2 regions of the Bifidobacterium sp. ESL0775 genome follow, and region 2 is predicted to be linked to the other one. Evidence: riboswitches for the same ligand, from Rfam matches in the RefSeq annotation. Region 2 holds a riboswitch; the other holds the start of a gene.

Region 1 (8,104 bases), 370 kb from region 2:
GTTGGTTTGGGTTTATTGTCGTGCCGGCACCCTGTTGGTTTCCTGACCGGGGTGTTGGATTCCGGGCAGGAAGTCTTGGTTGTGCTCGGGGCCGCCGTGCTGGGTGGTTTCAAGCCAGGTTGGTTGGGTGTTGGTTGCCGGTCGCGGGTGTGAGGCCCGCGCCGGCGACTTAACAATAGCAATGAGGAAACCAGACAAAATCCGAAAAATAAAACCGGCACATCGCGGAGAAGCCACATGCCGGAAGAAAAATCGCCGATTCAACATCGAACCGGAGTCATAACGAAATCAGCCCTTGTTCGCGCCGACCACCGACTCGTTCTCGATCAGCTGGCAGTGGATGCAGGCGGGGATCGCGGAGTTGATCGGCGGCAGGTCGATGAGGTTCTTGGGAAACGGGTCGTTGCCCAGCGAGCGCTTCTCAATCAGCGAGACCAGCTTGCACACCGCCCAATAGCCTATTTCGTAATACGGCATGGCGATGGTGGTGAGCTTGGGGGAGAAGGTGTCGGCGACGTTGCTGTTGTTGCCCACACCGATCACGGAGATGTCCTTGCCCACCGTCAGGCCGCGGCGTGCGGCGCATTCGTAGATGTACCAGGCGCGTGCGTCATCATAGCAGAAGAAGGCGTCGGGCTTCTCCGTGTCGAAAAGCTCCGAGACGCGGCGCAGGGCCTCGCCATCCTGCGAGACGTTGACCACGAGGTCCTTGTCGAAGCCGATCTTGGCCTCCTTGATGGCCTTGCGGTAGCCCTCGATGCGGGTGGCCTGGGCGATGGTCGGCTCGTCGTTGCCGATGTAGGCGATCTTCTTGGCGCCGGCGTCGATCAGCCTCTTGGTGGCGTCGTAGCCGATGGCGAACTCGTCCGGCTCGACGATGGGGAAGCGGTTGTCGACGGTGTTGGTGGAGATGAGCACGAGCGGGGAATGGACGAGGTCCTCCGGCACTTCGGTGACCTGGCTGGAAGGCTTGGAATAGAGAAACCCGTCCATGCCGTAGCGCTGGAGCACGTTGATCTGCTCGGCCTGGCTCGCCGAACCGTCCGTGTCGACGAAGAGGATGATGTAGCCGTAATGGCTTGCGGCGTCCTGCGCGCCCTGGAGGGTCTGCGCAGTGTAGGGAATGTTGTAGATGTCTTCGGCGATGAACCCAAGGATGCCGGTCTTGCTGGTGCGCAGGCTTCGGGCCATCGGATTGGGCTTGTAACCCAGCTCATCCGCGATCTGCCGCACCTTCGTGGCGATTTTGGGCTTCACACGTCCGGCATCTCTGTTGTTGAGTACCAAGGAGACAGTGGAGATTGAAACTCCGGCCTTCTCCGCGACGTTTTTCATTGTCAGCATGGTTTTAAATTTATACCCCTTTGAGGACGAAATAAAACTTCATGACGGCTTTTTGCGTTATCCACCTATTCCGCGGCAAACAGTGGTTTATTTCGTTTGACTCAGGATTTCGTCAACGAGCTTCTGCTTTTCTTTGATTTGGCCGGAGAAACCAGGGCGGATGTCAAGTTTGAGGGTGACGCCGGTGCGATAGCCCTGTTCGGCGAGGACCATCGTCGCGTCGCGCACGGTTTTGAGCACGTCGTCGAGGTCGCCCTCGATGTTGGTGAACATGGCGTTGGTCTCGTTGGGCAGGCCGGATTCGCGGATGACGTTTACCGCCTGCGCCACGTACTCACTGGCCTCGGAACCGGTGCCTGACGGGGCGATGGCCACTGCGGCGACGGTGTTGATGTAGGGTTTGCCGGTTTCCGGGTCGGTTGGGACGGTCTGTTTTACGGCGTTGCGGTTGGTTGGGTTGCTCATAGTATGTTCCTTGTTTGTTGTATTGCTTATGATTGTTGAATGGCTATTATGTGGTTATGACCGGCTATGAGAATGGATTGAGGGTCGAATAACCACTTCATGGTAATGAATCATGACGTATTGTCCATAAATCGCTCCCTACGCTGGTGTTGACCATCAGGTTCAAAGGGTCTGGCGATTTCGCCACTCTCAACCCGCTGCCGGGTTCCCCTGCTTGCAGTTGTACGGTAGGTGGCCGCACGGACATACTGACGTATTCGACGAGCCAATTGAAAGTTCGAAATCGTAGAAATACTTTATTCAAGACGCGTTAATCACGGTACTTTGCGCGGTTGTTCTACATCGGTTCTTTAGGTTTTGACAGTTTTTTCGGGTTATGGTATTTTCATTTAAATTCTTCATTCAGAAGAATTTAAATCAGAATAGAAGGAGATGATGATGAGAGGTTTCAGAGCGCCGAGAAGCGGAATTATTGCGGCTATTGGTTTCGTCGTTGCGTTGGCTATGTGCATGGTATTGGCTATTGCTAGTCCTGAAAAAGCGATGGCAGACACGGCGGGCGATACTGATGTTTTGACGTTGGGTAAGGTTGCAGAGGACACGCTTGCTCCTCCTGTCGTGTCTTCGTCTGAAAGAATAGGTCGGTCGAACGATGTCGCGGCAATCGCAGATGCGGCGGGTAATTACAATCCGAACGATGCAACATCGGCACTGGATTTGGCTCAAGCGGCTTCTGCCGCAAATATTGTCGATCTGAAAGAGACTGATCAAGTCGGAAAGGGTTCGAAGCAGGCCGAAGCCGAGATTCAGGCTGGAAAGATTAATGTGGATGGTTCTGGAACATTGACTTCTACTAATTCCTCAGGTGTAGCTGTTTCAATTAAACCAATTGGTGATGGGGACGGTGCCAATTTGGTGGATGGTTCCGTGGTCAGCAGCGATCAGGGAAACGCAACCAGTACAGTCACTTCAGCCACGGACAAGGGGATTCAAACTGTAGCCATACTTGCCAACGAAGATGCTCCTAAGGAAATTCCCTTTTCTTATAGCCTTCCAAAAGGGGCGAAATTCGAGCAGCAAACAGATGGCTCCGTGTATGTGAAAGCTCCGGTCACCGCTCAAGTTGCACCACAATCAGAGATTGAGCGTTATGAAAACGCTGTCAAAAGTGTGATTGGCGATTCCACTGACACTGTCCAACTTACTGATGAGCAGTTTGCTGAGCTGGCTGCAATTCCAGAGGAAAAAACCAAGGCGGTGACAACAGAGCAAATTGTATCTACCATTTCTACACCTTGGGCGGTGGATGCCAATGGCATGTCAATTCCCACGCACTATAAGATTTCTGGGAATACCCTTACCCAAGTTGTGGAAAGCAGTACAGATACGGCATTCCCTGTCACTGCAGATCCGAGTTGGTGGTGGTGGGTGGCTAATGCAGCCAGCTGCGCAATGGGTATTGGCTCGTTTGCGGTAGCCGCGTCTAAAGTCTCCCGTGTTTTATATGTTGCACGGCATGCGCGACCACAATCGGCCTTGGCTCAACTATTTAATCGATATGGGTGGAATTTGGTCAGTGCCATTTTGTCATTTGTGACGAGTGGGGGGAATCCGGTAAATATCAATGGTTCACTGAAAGCCGCGGCGAAGGCGGCCTTGCGGAACAGCGGTGCTCTTATCCTTAATGCATTGGGTATAGGAGGATGTTGGAGAATATTGTCCTACATTATCTGGAGATAAGATGCAGCATTTTATGATTAACGTTGGATGTATTGCATGGCTGATATTCATGGGATTTGCAATGGCCGGTACGATTCTGGTTTGGGCATGTCCATTTGATGAATTAACTACGAGATTTGATGGTAAAATGCCTGCTCGGTTAAGTAGAATTGGTTTCTCGCTTTTCCCAATCGCGTGTGTGCTGACTTGTCCACTGTTGCCTATCATGACGTGGTATCTTAACCTGATTATCCCCACGGTTTTAGCCGTTGTCCTAAGCGTGTGGAATCTGCATGTAATCGGGAGACTGGGTAAGCTGAGACTCAACCGGAAAGATACCAGCGTATAAGTGGAATAAGGCATAGAGCTGATTTCGTTTTTAGACGTAATTTTCCAACAGTAATGTTTCGATAATTGAAAACTACGTATAAAGCGAAAGTGTCGAATCGGCGGTCATATCTCAATCTAAATAGGTTGTCTGATATGGCCGCCTTTCCTCTACTGAATACGGATGTATGTATTAGTTGATATATGGGGTATTAGGGTACAAGATTCGGAAATTTGTTTCTGTCTCTGAGTTTCTAAAAGCTGTCTACTGTCACGCTATGTCGATAAAGTAGGCACACGAGTATTGGTTCTTAGAACGGCTGATTAAAGCCGATAAGCGGAAGGTGTGTCGTGGCTCAATCCAAACTAGATGAAGTCGTATCGCTGGCCAAGCGTCGTGGTTTCGTGTTCCCCGCGGGGGAGATCTACGGTGGCACGCGCTCCGCGTGGGATTACGGCCCGCTCGGTGTCGCGCTCAAGGACAATATCAAGCGCGAATGGTGGCGTTCGATGGTGGTCACCCGCGGTGACGTCGTCGGCGTCGACACCTCTATTATTCTTCCTTCCGCCGTCTGGGAGGCCTCCGGCCATGTCAAGGTCTTCAACGACCCGCTGATCGAATGCCTCAACTGCCACAAGCGCCAGCGCGCCGACAAGCTCGAGGAATCCTACGCCGAGAAGCATGGCGACAAGATGCCGGAAGACGGCCTCAAATCGATTGTCTGCCCCGACTGCGGCACCCGCGGCCAGTGGACGGAACCGCGTGACTTCAACATGATGCTTCGCACCCACCTCGGGCCGGTGGATGACGAGAACTCGCTGCACTACCTGCGCCCGGAGACCGCGCAGGGCATCTTCGTGGACTTCAAGAACGTTATGACCTCCTCGCGCTCCAAGCCGCCGTTCGGCATCGCCAACATGGGCAAGTCCTTCCGCAACGAGATTACCCCGGGCAACTTCATCTTCCGCACCCGCGAGTTCGAGCAGATGGAGATGGAGTTCTTCGTCGAGCCCGGCACTGACGAGGAATGGCACCAGTACTGGATTGACACCCGCACCCGCTGGTACACCGACCTCGGCATCAACCCGGAGAACCTGCGCCATTATGAGCATCCCAAGGAGAAGCTTGCGCACTATTCCAAGCGCACCGTCGACATCGAATACAAGTTCGGCTTCAAGGGCTCCGACTGGGGCGAGCTCGAAGGCGTGGCCAACCGCACCGATTTCGACCTTTCCGCGCATCAGGAGTATTCCGGCGAGGACCTCACCTTCTTCGACCAGGCTAGCGGCAAGAAGTACATTCCTTACGTCATCGAACCGGCCGCAGGCTTGACCCGTTCACTCATGGCCTTCCTCGTGGACGCTTACGCAGTCGATGAGGCGCCGAATACCAAGGGCGGCGTCGACCGCCGTACCGTGTTGCGTCTCGACCCGAGGCTTTCGCCGGTCAAGGCCGCCGTCTTCCCGCTGAGCAAGAAGGCGCCGCTGCAGGGCATCGCCCACGACCTGGCCGCCGAACTGCGTCAGCACGACTGGATGATCGACTACGACGAGACCGGAGCCATCGGCCGCCGTTACCGTCGTCAGGACGAGATCGGCACCCCGCTTTGCATCACCGTCGATTTCGACACCACCGACGACCACGCAGTCACCATCCGCGAACGCGACTCGATGAAGCAGGAGCGCGTCGACCTCGACAACGTGGCCAAGTACATCGCCGACCGCATCGGCGAGAAGCGTGTGCGCTATCCCGAAGGCCCGGCCTCCATCGTCGGCACCACCGCAGCCGATGGCGGCGTAGACTTCGCCAAGGAGTCCGGCGTGGACGAATCTGCTCCGGTCAAGGTAGCAGAGGCTGGTGGACTCTACTAAGTCGCTTTGGGAAACTAGTCGATAAAACTGTATAAGTTTCAACTGACGTTGTTAGGTGTCGGGATATACAATGTTCGGGACGCTCCTTGGCCGCTCGGCCGTGTCTTACGCCCGAACATCGCATATCCCGACACCCAACACTCAACGGAATTCAACTGTTTGTTTTTGGACTCAAAATGGTCATGTACAGATGTTGGCAATCAAGCAGCAGAGAGTCAGAATGTGTTGAGTGCTTGGGGCTGGGGCATGCGATGTCAGACCGTAAAGACTTGGCCTGAGCGGCCCGGAGCGTGTCGGACATTGTATGCCCCAGCCCCAAGCACGTCAGTTGAAGTATTGTTTTGACGAATAGTAGATAAATAAAATAGGTGATACGTGAAGGACTTTAAGGAATGGCTGAGCCGGGTGGATTATTCGGAGGCTCGGCAGCGGTTTGATGACGGTTGGGACGAGGTGCTCAAGGGATTGCCTGGGCTTGATTCCAGTGAGACCAGTGCGCAGGACGGCGAATACGAAGCCGCTGATGATGGCAAGCCGTTGCCGAAGATCGCGCCAGTCGATTTGGGGCCGCTGCATATCGAGACCCCGGTTGTGCTTTCTCCGATGGCGGGCGTGGCCAACTGGCCGTTCCGAACGCTGTGCCGTGCATACGGTCCCGATGGGTTATATGTCGCTGAGATGATCACCGCGCGTGCGCTGGTCGCCCGCAATCCCAAGGCGTTCAGGCTTTGCCGCTTCGCGCCGACGGAGAAAATTCGCTCGCTGCAGCTTTACGGTGTCGACCCGAACATCACCGCCCAGGCCGCCCAGATGGTGGTCCATGGCAATCTGGCCGATCACGTCGACCTCAACTTTGGCTGCCCGGTGCCCAAGGTCACTCGTCGCGGCGGTGGTTCCGCGTTGCCATGGAAAACTGACCTCTTCCGCGAGCTTATCCATCGTGTGGTTGAAGTGTGCAGCGATGCCAATATTCCTGTGACCGCAAAGATCCGCGTCGGTATTGACGTCGATCACACTACATTCCTTGACGCGGCTCGTATCGCCGAAGACGAAGGCTGTGCGGCTGTCACGCTGCATGCGCGCACCACCGCCGAATATTATGGTGGCCATTCCGATTGGAGCCGTATCGCCGAACTCGTGAAAGCCGTCGATATCCCGGTGTTCGGCAATGGTGATATCTGGGGTGCCGAGGACGCGTTGGAAATGGTGCGTGAGACTGGTTGCGCAGGCGTCGCCATTGGGCGCGGATGCCAGGGCAGGCCATGGATCTTCTCCGATATCAAACACGCCTTCGCCGGTTCCGACGAACGCTTCAGCCCGACGCTCGGCGGTGTCTTCCAGATCATCATGGCCCATGGCCAGCTGTTACTGCGCTTCTACGATGGCGACGAGACGATGGCCGTGCACGACCTGCGCAAGCACATCGCGTGGTATCTCAAGGGCTTCCCGGTCGGTGGCAATACACGTCGCGAGTTCATGGAATCGGAGACGTTGGACGATGTCAGAAAAGTGATGGACAAACTCGACCCGTCCATCACGTATCCAGAACGTATTACAGATAAGCCCCGCGGCCGTGTTCGCTACGCGAAAAAGGTCCACGTCCCTTACGGCTGGTTCGATTCGCGCACCACCACCCATGAAGAGCGCGAGCAGCTTTTCGGTGACGACCCCATGGATGCCAGTTACTGATTGATGATTAGTAAGAAATAAGTGTGGCGGTGCTTGGGGCTGGGATATACAATGTCCGACACGCTCCGGGCTGAGCCGTGAAGCAGGAAGCCCTGTGGGCTTCTTGTAGGCGAAGTGAGCGCGATGTATTGAGCGCGAAGGTAAAATCTTTGATTTTACACAGGCCGAGTCTTTACGGTCTGACATCGCATATCCCAGCCCCAAGCACATTTATTTTGAATCTGCAAGAAACCTATTGATAAGGTCCGAACAGCAGAAATTGATAAAAATCCAAAAAAGTTGTGGTACACACCGGGAAATAGTCTTAATGTAGGCGTGTTCTGCGATAGAGTAATAGGCATAACCGTGAAGTGACAGGAGACTATGGTGAGCGAGATTGCCCCGAATGACAATTTCAACGATAAGACGAGCATCAAGGTGGTCGGTGTCGGTGGTGCCGGTGGTAACGCCGTCAATCGAATGATTGCCGAAGGCTTGCAGAACGTTGAATTTGTAGCGATTAATACCGACGCGAAAGACCTGCTCCGTAGCGACGCGGATGTCAAGATTTCCCTGAGCGATCACTCCAGTAGAGGATTGGGCGCAGGGGCTGACCCCGAAAAGGGCGCCAAGGCCGCGCAAGACCACCAATCCGACATCGAGGAAGCGCTTAAGGGCGCCGACATGGTCTTCGTCACCTGCGGCGAAG
Region 2 (8,104 bases):
AAGCGATGTAGAGCGGCACACCGCGGGTCAGCAAGGCACGCACCTGATCGGAGGAAGTCTGCGTGCGCAGGACCATATTGGAGCCCACAAATCCTGCGGCGTCCTTGGCCTGGTTGCCCTTGACATAGAAGGTGTCCTGCATCTGGCGGGCAGGATGGTCCGGCCCGAAGTTCAGCGCGTCAAAGTCGTACCATTCGGTTTCCACTTCTGGACCCGCAGAGATTTGCCACCCCATGGAGATGAAGAGGTCCTCGACGTCCTCCATCAGCTTCGGAAGCGGATGGCGGGCACCCAGCGGCTTGCGGTTGACCGGAAGGGTCATGTCAACTGTCTCGGAGGCGAGTTGACGGGTCTCCTCTTCGGCCTTGACCTGCGTCTCTTTGAGCCCGTAGGCGCGTCCGAAATCGGCGCGCAACTTGCCCATGAGCTGGCCGGCGCCTTTCTTCTCGTCTGCGGGAAGCCCTCCGATGGCGCGGCTGGCCTGGGTCATCGCTGACTCGGCGCCGGCGTATTCCGCCTTGATGGCTTTGAGCTCCTCCATGGTGGAGGCACTTTTGATTTTCGAGATGCCCTCGGCGACCGCATCGGTCACCGCTCCTGCATCGAATGACGCACTCTGTGCCACGAGTACCCTTTCCTTTAAGTTTTTTCAAACCTTGAAACGTTTGCGATTACACGCGCAAAAGTCATGAATCCCAAGCATTTACAGCCTTTTCATTGTTTCAATATGACTCGACATAGCGCCATGCGCGTTTGTGCCGATTATCACATCATGATGAAACCGTTTTATTGACGTTTTGCTGCGTCACGGGCCATCGCCAGCGTAAAGAGCATCACCGAGGTGCTGGTGGCGAGATTCAGCGATTCGGCCTTGCCATACAGCGGGATGGACACGATGCGCTGCACGCGCTCCAATACATCATGAGGCAAGCCACGGGCCTCGTTGCCGAACAAAATCACACGAGAAGTTCGCTTGCTTTGGTTGGCTGCATTTTCGTCATCGGGCTTGCTTCGGGCAATATTGTCATTCCCATCATGCCGCAAGGCATCATTCCCCCTGCCGCTCCGATTTCCGCCGTTACCCGTTGAAGAATGGCCGGATTCAGTCACCACGTCAATCAACGATTCCGGTTTCACTTTTTCTGTTCCGTATACATCGGCCGCCATCACTTCGAGCTCCTGGGCCTGCGCCCACGTGAAGAGCTCATCGGTGCCCATGGTGACCACCGGCAGATGGAACAGCGAGCCCGCCGTGGAACGGATGACCTTGGGGTTGAACCGGTCGACGCAATCGTCGACGAAAATAACCGCACGGCACCCAGCGGCATCAGCCGAGCGAATCACCGTCCCCGCGTTGCCCGGATCGCGTATCTGCCAGAACGCGGCCAAAGTTTTATCCGCTTGATTTTTGGAAACTTCGCGGTTTTGAGGCGTTTCAAATTCATCCGACATCCGCTGTTTCATGGCTTCCAGATCACCGACGGCGACGATGCCCTGCGAATCAGTGCTCATACGATGCATTACATCACCGGTCACCTGATGAATATAAAGTCCCTGTCCGTCGGCCTCTCGCGCGATGTCCTCGACCACCGGGGAAAGCAATCCGTCCCGCCGCTCATCCATCTGCACATAGCAGTCCTCGACCACATCGGGCATCCACCGCACGGCCTCACGCACGGATTGCGGCCCCTCAATAAGGAACTTCCCGGCTTTCTTGCGGCCTTTGCTCTTCTCCAGCTCCGCCACGCGCCGCACGCGCTCGGACTTGGGATTGTCAATGATGTGCTGATTAAAAGGCATAATTACACTTTACGCGAAGTCATTACCATGATTCACAGAGCATGTTTATCCATGCCTGATCTGCAAGACAACATGAGATCGCGCAAAACAAGCCGCCGCTAATCCACGACCGTCTGAGATCGTCTCAGTCAAACCAGCGCTGTTCTCACCCACCGAAGAAGGTGAAGGTGCCGGCGATGGCGGCGGCTATCAGGGAGACAGTGGGGACGAGCGCGCAGACGATGACGAAGGCCCAATCGCGGGTGTTTACATGGCTTACGCGGGCGTGGGTGCGCGGGATGTCGCCGCCGAAGCCCCGGGCTTCCATGGCGGTGGCCAACGTGGTGGAACGGCGGATGGAAAGCACCAACAGCGCGAAAGTCTGCGGGAAGAAGGCCTTGACCTTATTCTCATCGCCTAGGCCGCGGGAACGGCGGGAGGCGGTGAGCGCGGCCCAGTCGTCGCGCAAGACCGAGAAAAGGCGCATGCCGGCGAGGCCGCCGTAGACGAAACGGTCGGGCAGGTGGAGGATCTGGCTGAAGGAATCGGCCAAATCCGTGGTTTCCACGCCCAGCACAGCGATAATGGCCGGTATGCCGATGGCCAGGATGCGGATGCCGGTCGCTAGCGCCAACACGGCCGAGCGGTCGGTGACGGTGATCATCGCCCAATGCCACCAGACGCGGCCGCCTTCCTTGCCATAGAGCAGGACGGCGAGCGCCGAGCCAGGAGCGCCGATGAAGACCGGCCAGGTCGATTTGACCACGCGCCACGGCGAGAGACGGATACAGGCCAGCAGGATGAATTCGATCAGCAATGCGACACTTGCCGAGACCCAGTCGAGGCTCAGGATCAGTGGCAACGCGGCGATGAAGCCGCCCAGCAAGCGAAATGACGGATTGAGCGAGGCGAGGAACGGCGAGCGGCTGGACTGTCGTTCCTGTTCGTCGCGCTCGTTGACCGGACTGACGGTGATGGTGGCATCCAGTTTTTCGCCGTCTTTTGAAGGAGTCGTAATGGTTTTGTCATCAATATGCTCGCCGTAAGAACTCGCCTCGGTATCTGCCATTCCCGTATCATTCTCAGGCAAATCATCATCGTGATGCCGAGAATCATCACCATTGCCATCGGTAAGTGGAGCGGTTTCCGACACATGCATCGAACGGACGCCTTCGTCATCGCCTTGCGCCTGCAGTTCGATGACGCGGGCGCCAAGAGCCGTGACCAGATCGCGGTCATGGGTCACCACAATGACGCTGACACCATCACCGCGCAGGGAATGGATCAGCGAGACGATCTGCATCCATGTGCGTCGGTCCTGCCCGAAGGTGGGCTCGTCGAGGATGATGACGCGTGGCGCGGCAGCCAGCGAGGCCGCAACGGTCAAGCGCCGCTTCTCGCCGCCGGAAAGCGTATACGGGTTGACCGAGGCATATTGCGAAAGCCTGAATCGGCGCAACAACGCCATGGCCTTCTCCTTGGCCTCATCCTCCAGCGTTCCAGTGCGCAAAAGCCCAAGCATGACCTCTTCGACCACGCTTCCTCGCGCGAACTGGTGCTCGGGGTTCTGGAAGACGTAGGAGATGCGCGCCGCCAGTTCCGTCGATTTCCACTCCATCGGCGCATTGCCGGTTGCCCCTTTCGCCAGTTCCGGTGAGGCTTCAACGCTACCAGCCACAGGCTCCAATAGTCCAGCCAACGTCAATGACAGCGTGGATTTGCCGACACCGTTGCGGCCCACCAACGCGGTGATCTGCTCGGCGGCGAAGGAGACGTTGATATGTTCGGCTATGGCTTTGCCGTTGCGGCCGATGGACAGTCCTTTGGTGGAAAGCAGCGCCTTGCCGTCGCCAAGCGCAGGATCGCTGGCCGGCTCGTCATCGGTATGGATGCGGTGGATCTCGTCTTCTGGACGGCGGTATTTGTCTGGCATCCAGATGCCGAGCGCGGCGAAATCAAGGTCACGGTTCTCGAACACCTCGTCAGGCGTGCCATCCGCCACCACGATGGTCCGGCGGAACCCACTGTGGTCGATCTCGGCATCGTCACCGACCTGCGTGACGCGGGCCTTGACCTGGTCGTCGGATTCGAGACCAAGGACGATGACCCTATCGATAAGGTCAATCCACGGGCCAGCGCGATGCTCGACCAACAACATGGTCGCTTCGGTATTATGTAATACATCAGCAACCGCACCAATGACTTGTTCGACGCCTTCCGGATCGAGGTTCGCCGTCGGCTCGTCCAGAAGCAACGCCCCCGGCTGCATGGCCAACGCCCCGGCCAACGCGAGCCGTTGCATCTGCCCGCCACTCAAGTGCATGGTGGAACGGTGCAACTGCAAGCCTTCAAGCCCTACAGCGGCAAGGCTTTGCCTGACCCGCTGCCAAATCTCGGAACGTGGCACGCCCATGTTCTCCGGGCCAAAGGCGACATTGTCACCAAGACGCTCGAAAATCGCCTGCGCGTCGGGGTCCTGCAAAACGAGTCCGACCCGGCCATGGGCGCAGGCGGCCGGAACGTCGCCATCGATGAAGACACCGCCTTCGGTCACCCCGCCTTCCGAATCCTCGACGGCGACGACCTGGCCGGTTTCGCCTTGTCCGCCTTCGTTCGTGGCTTCCACCACATCCCCGCCAAGCAGGCCGGAAGCGCCTTCCAGTATCGTCGACTTGCCGATGCCTGAGGCCCCAAGCAAAAGCACACGCTCGCCTGGCTTGATGTCAAGATTGAGGCCGCGCACGGCGAAATGCCGGCGTGAGGCGTGACGATAGCCCCAGTTCTCGAAACGGATCGAAGCGGGCGGCACCTTGGGAGAAGCCGTACTGGCAGCAGGTTCCCCATCCTGCGGAACCGTCGAGGCAATAGCCGCGTTGGCATGCGAAACGGACTGTACCGTCATGCCATCTTCTCGGCTATCGGATGTCTTCGATTGCTCGCCTTGCATACGTTCTCCCATCGATACCTAAAATCCTAATGAATACGCTCACTTGGATGAGGCACGGACCTGACGGCCCGAGGCGAACTTGTCGATCGCGCCGGTCTTGGCGATGGCGATGTAGAGGTACCACATCAGCACGCCTGCCACCAACGCCCCGGAAATCACCGTGGCGACGAGGTTCCAGATGCCGTAGACGCCGGTGATCTTGAATCCCTGCAGATTTGTGAAGAAGGTGTAGGCCCAGCAGCTGATGGCGGAAATCGTCCCGGAAAGCGTGACCGTGACGAGGTTCCAGACCTTGTACATCACCACAAGGAAGACGATCTCAGCGAAGATCCCCTGCACCAACGCGATGAGAAACGTCTGCATGCCGCCCCAGGTGTTGCCCCAGAGCGCTTCGAGCACTCCCGCGACGACTTCGGCGTATATTGCGGCTCCCGGCTTGCGCACGATGACCGCGGCGAGGGGGCCGGCGAAGAGCCAGAAGCCGTTCATCAGGCCTCCGAGCCCGGGAACGAGTGCGTCAAGAGGCGAGGCGACCGGGCCATAGAGCAACGCCGCGGCCCAATAGATCAACGCGCTGGCGACGCCGATGACCGAGGCGACGGCGATATCGACCACGCGCCATTTGAGGTTCGGTTTCGAGATGACGGTCGTTTGATTCGATGATGACATGATTTGTGCCTTTCCACTGTGCGCACCGCCTATCGGCGCGCATATAAGGCACGGGAAAAGAGAGACGTCCGTGCGCCGGCATTGTCCGGACTCACGTTCATTCGGTCGAGGAAATCCTCATCTCAGCCATCTGCCAGCTTGCGCAGGCAGACAGCCCCCGTGTCAATTCGTCATCCTAGAGCAATCCCCTGTCAAACATCTTGAGACGTGAGTCGTGTGGGGTTGGGGCATACAATGCTCGACACGCTCCGGGCCGCTCTGGCCAAGTCTTTACGGTCGAGCATCGCATGCCCCAACCCCACACTAATGCGTAGCGGAAGAATCTGACTGACAGGTACTTGCGGGAGGCGGCTCACCAGCGAATAGCTGCCGCAGAAGTAAGAAATCTATTGACAGCGGTCTCGCAATTGCGCCCACCTATAGCAAAAGACCTAGAGCATGCGGCAGCTATTCGCTTTCAGTGACATCGACCTTGGTCTTTATCATTTTTACGGTTACAGCTAGTAGGGAACCTCATACATTAGTGGCGGAGCGGGATATGCGATGTTCGGGCGTAAGACACGGCCGAGCGGCCAAGGAGCGTCCCGAACATTGTATATCCCGCTCCGCCACGACTAACCGTTGGGACGAGCGAGTATGTTGCTTACTTCGCCAGTTTGTCTAGGATCAGGGCCTCGGTGATCACGTTGTTTTTGAGGCTCGTGAGGTCGACGGACTCGTTGGGGCTGTGGGCGTTGCCCTTGGGGTCTTCGGGGCCGGTGACCAGGACCTGGGCCTTCGGGAAGATGCGCTGCAGTTCGGGGATGAACGGGATCGAGCCGCCTTCGCCCTTGTTGATCGGATTAACGCCGAACGCCTCACGCATCGACTCGAGCGCGTCCTGCGTGGCCTCGGCATTGGGATCCATGCTCCAGCCCATGCCGCCATCGAGCGTCGAGACCGTGACTTCGGCGCCGAACGGCACGTGCGAGGTGAGGAAGTCGGTGACGGCCTTGGCCGCTTCTTCGTGACGCTGGCCAGGGGCGGTGCGGATGGAGAGGCGGAAGCGGGTCTCGTTGGCGATGACATTGAACGAGCCTTCGACCGGATGCGCGTCGAAGCCGATGACAGAGATGCTCGGCTTGGTCCACAGGCGCGAGGCCAATGAGCCGGTGCCGGCGAAACGATAGGAGTCGACCACACCGGAATCGGCCCGCACACTGGCCTCGTCGAGGTCGCGCTGGAGCCCGCCGACCGGGTCTCCACCTTCCAGTCCCGGAATATCCAAAGCACCATCTTTGTCATACATCGAGGCAATCAACATGGACGAGAGCGTGTTGGTGTCGAGGATCGGGCCGCCGAATTGGCCGGAATGCACCGGATGCTCCAAGGCCTTGACGGTGACATCCAGATCGGTGTTGCCACGCAGGCTCGTGGTGAGGCTGGGGATCTCGGCGCTCCAGTTGCCGGAATCGGCCACGATGATCACGTCGGAGTCGAATTCGTCCTGATGCGCCTCGATGAAGGGGATGAAGCTCGGCGAGCCCATCTCCTCCTCGCCTTCGATGAAGACCTTGATATTGACCTTGAGGTCGTCGCCGAGCGCATGCAGCGCGCCGGAATGGATGGCGATGCCGCCGCCGTCATCGGTCGCGCCGCGTCCGTAAAGACGGCCATCGACCTCGGTGGCCACAAACGGGTCGGTGTCCCATGCGGAGGCGTCCGGCACCGGCTGGACGTCATGGTGCGCATACAGCAAGACGGTCGGCGCGTTGGGATCGACGATCTTCGAGCCGACAACCTCAAAGGCGCCCGGAGTGCCGTCGGGGTTCTTGGACTGGACCACTTTGGCATCCACGCCGCGTGCGCGCAGTTCATCGGCCACGAATTGCGCCGAACGACGCATGTGCTCGCCGGTGATGCCTTCGGCCGAGATGGATTTCAGTGCCACCTTTTTGCTCAGCAAATCGACGATCCGCCCGAAATCGCCGTCCACACGCGAACGTACCTCTTCAACAGCCAACGCAGCCATGTCATGCTCCTTTTCTTGAGATTCAGTCATATCCACTTCGATAATCACACAGCCCCACGAAAAACGCCAGAAACCGGTGAAAAACGAGCCATACCAAGACGATTCGCGACCCGAGCGAGTCGAGGCTTTCCCGTAGTCTCAAAACCATGACATGGAATCCTTTCAACAAGGACAAGAGCAAGGAATCGGCGCAACAGTCCGACGAACAACCGGAGCAGGAGGGCAAGGGCCATCCCACCCCGAAGCGCAAGGTCGCCCAGGAGCGCAACCTCCATCCCCTCGTCCCCAGGGACCGCAAGGCGGACAGGAAAGCCGCCAAGGAGCGCATCAAGGAGAAAGAGGACGAGCAGTACGAGGCGATGCGCACCGGCGACGTGGCCCACATGCCGCGTTCCGAGCGCGACCCCGTCCATATCTATGTCCGCAATTACGTGGATGCCCGCTTCAACATCGCCGAGTACTTCATCCCGGTGCTGTTCGCAGTCATGATCTTCACGCTGGTCGTCTACATGATCTGGCCGTGGCTTTACACACCGCTCATGCTGTTGATGTACGTCTACATCATCGCCGCGCTCATCGATATCGTCATCATGTGGCGCAAGCTCAAGAAGAAGCTCATCGAGAAATTCGGCGAAAAGGCCGTGGGCAAGGGTACGCACATGGGTTCCTACGCCTGGGGCCGCGCGCTGCAGCTGCGT

Evidence for each region. Region 2 has a riboswitch for thiamine pyrophosphate ahead of OZX73_RS03935 (ECF transporter S component). Riboswitches for the same ligand answer to the same signal wherever they lie in the genome.
Region 1: another riboswitch for thiamine pyrophosphate. It lies ahead of OZX73_RS02520 (thiamine-binding protein); the one in region 2 lies ahead of OZX73_RS03935 (ECF transporter S component).

The regions. Positions count from the first base shown of each region.
Region 1 covers NZ_CP113917.1:742,478-750,581, forward strand. The annotation lists gene OZX73_RS02515 (LacI family DNA-binding transcriptional regulator) at 289-1,344, opposite strand; gene OZX73_RS02520 (thiamine-binding protein) at 1,432-1,809, opposite strand; TPP riboswitch at 1,928-2,031, opposite strand; gene OZX73_RS02525 (hypothetical protein) at 2,242-3,549, shown strand; gene OZX73_RS02530 (glycine--tRNA ligase) at 4,207-5,727, shown strand; gene dusB (tRNA dihydrouridine synthase DusB) at 6,103-7,416, shown strand; gene ftsZ (cell division protein FtsZ) at 7,783-8,104, shown strand, end outside.
Region 2 covers NZ_CP113917.1:1,113,468-1,121,571, reverse strand. The annotation lists gene pheS (phenylalanine--tRNA ligase subunit alpha) at 1-625, opposite strand, end outside; gene OZX73_RS03945 (RNA methyltransferase) at 787-1,800, opposite strand; gene OZX73_RS03940 (ATP-binding cassette domain-containing protein) at 1,946-4,681, opposite strand; gene OZX73_RS03935 (ECF transporter S component) at 4,766-5,395, opposite strand; TPP riboswitch at 5,445-5,566, opposite strand; gene OZX73_RS03930 (dipeptidase) at 6,039-7,406, opposite strand; gene OZX73_RS03925 (DUF3043 domain-containing protein) at 7,553-8,104, shown strand, end outside.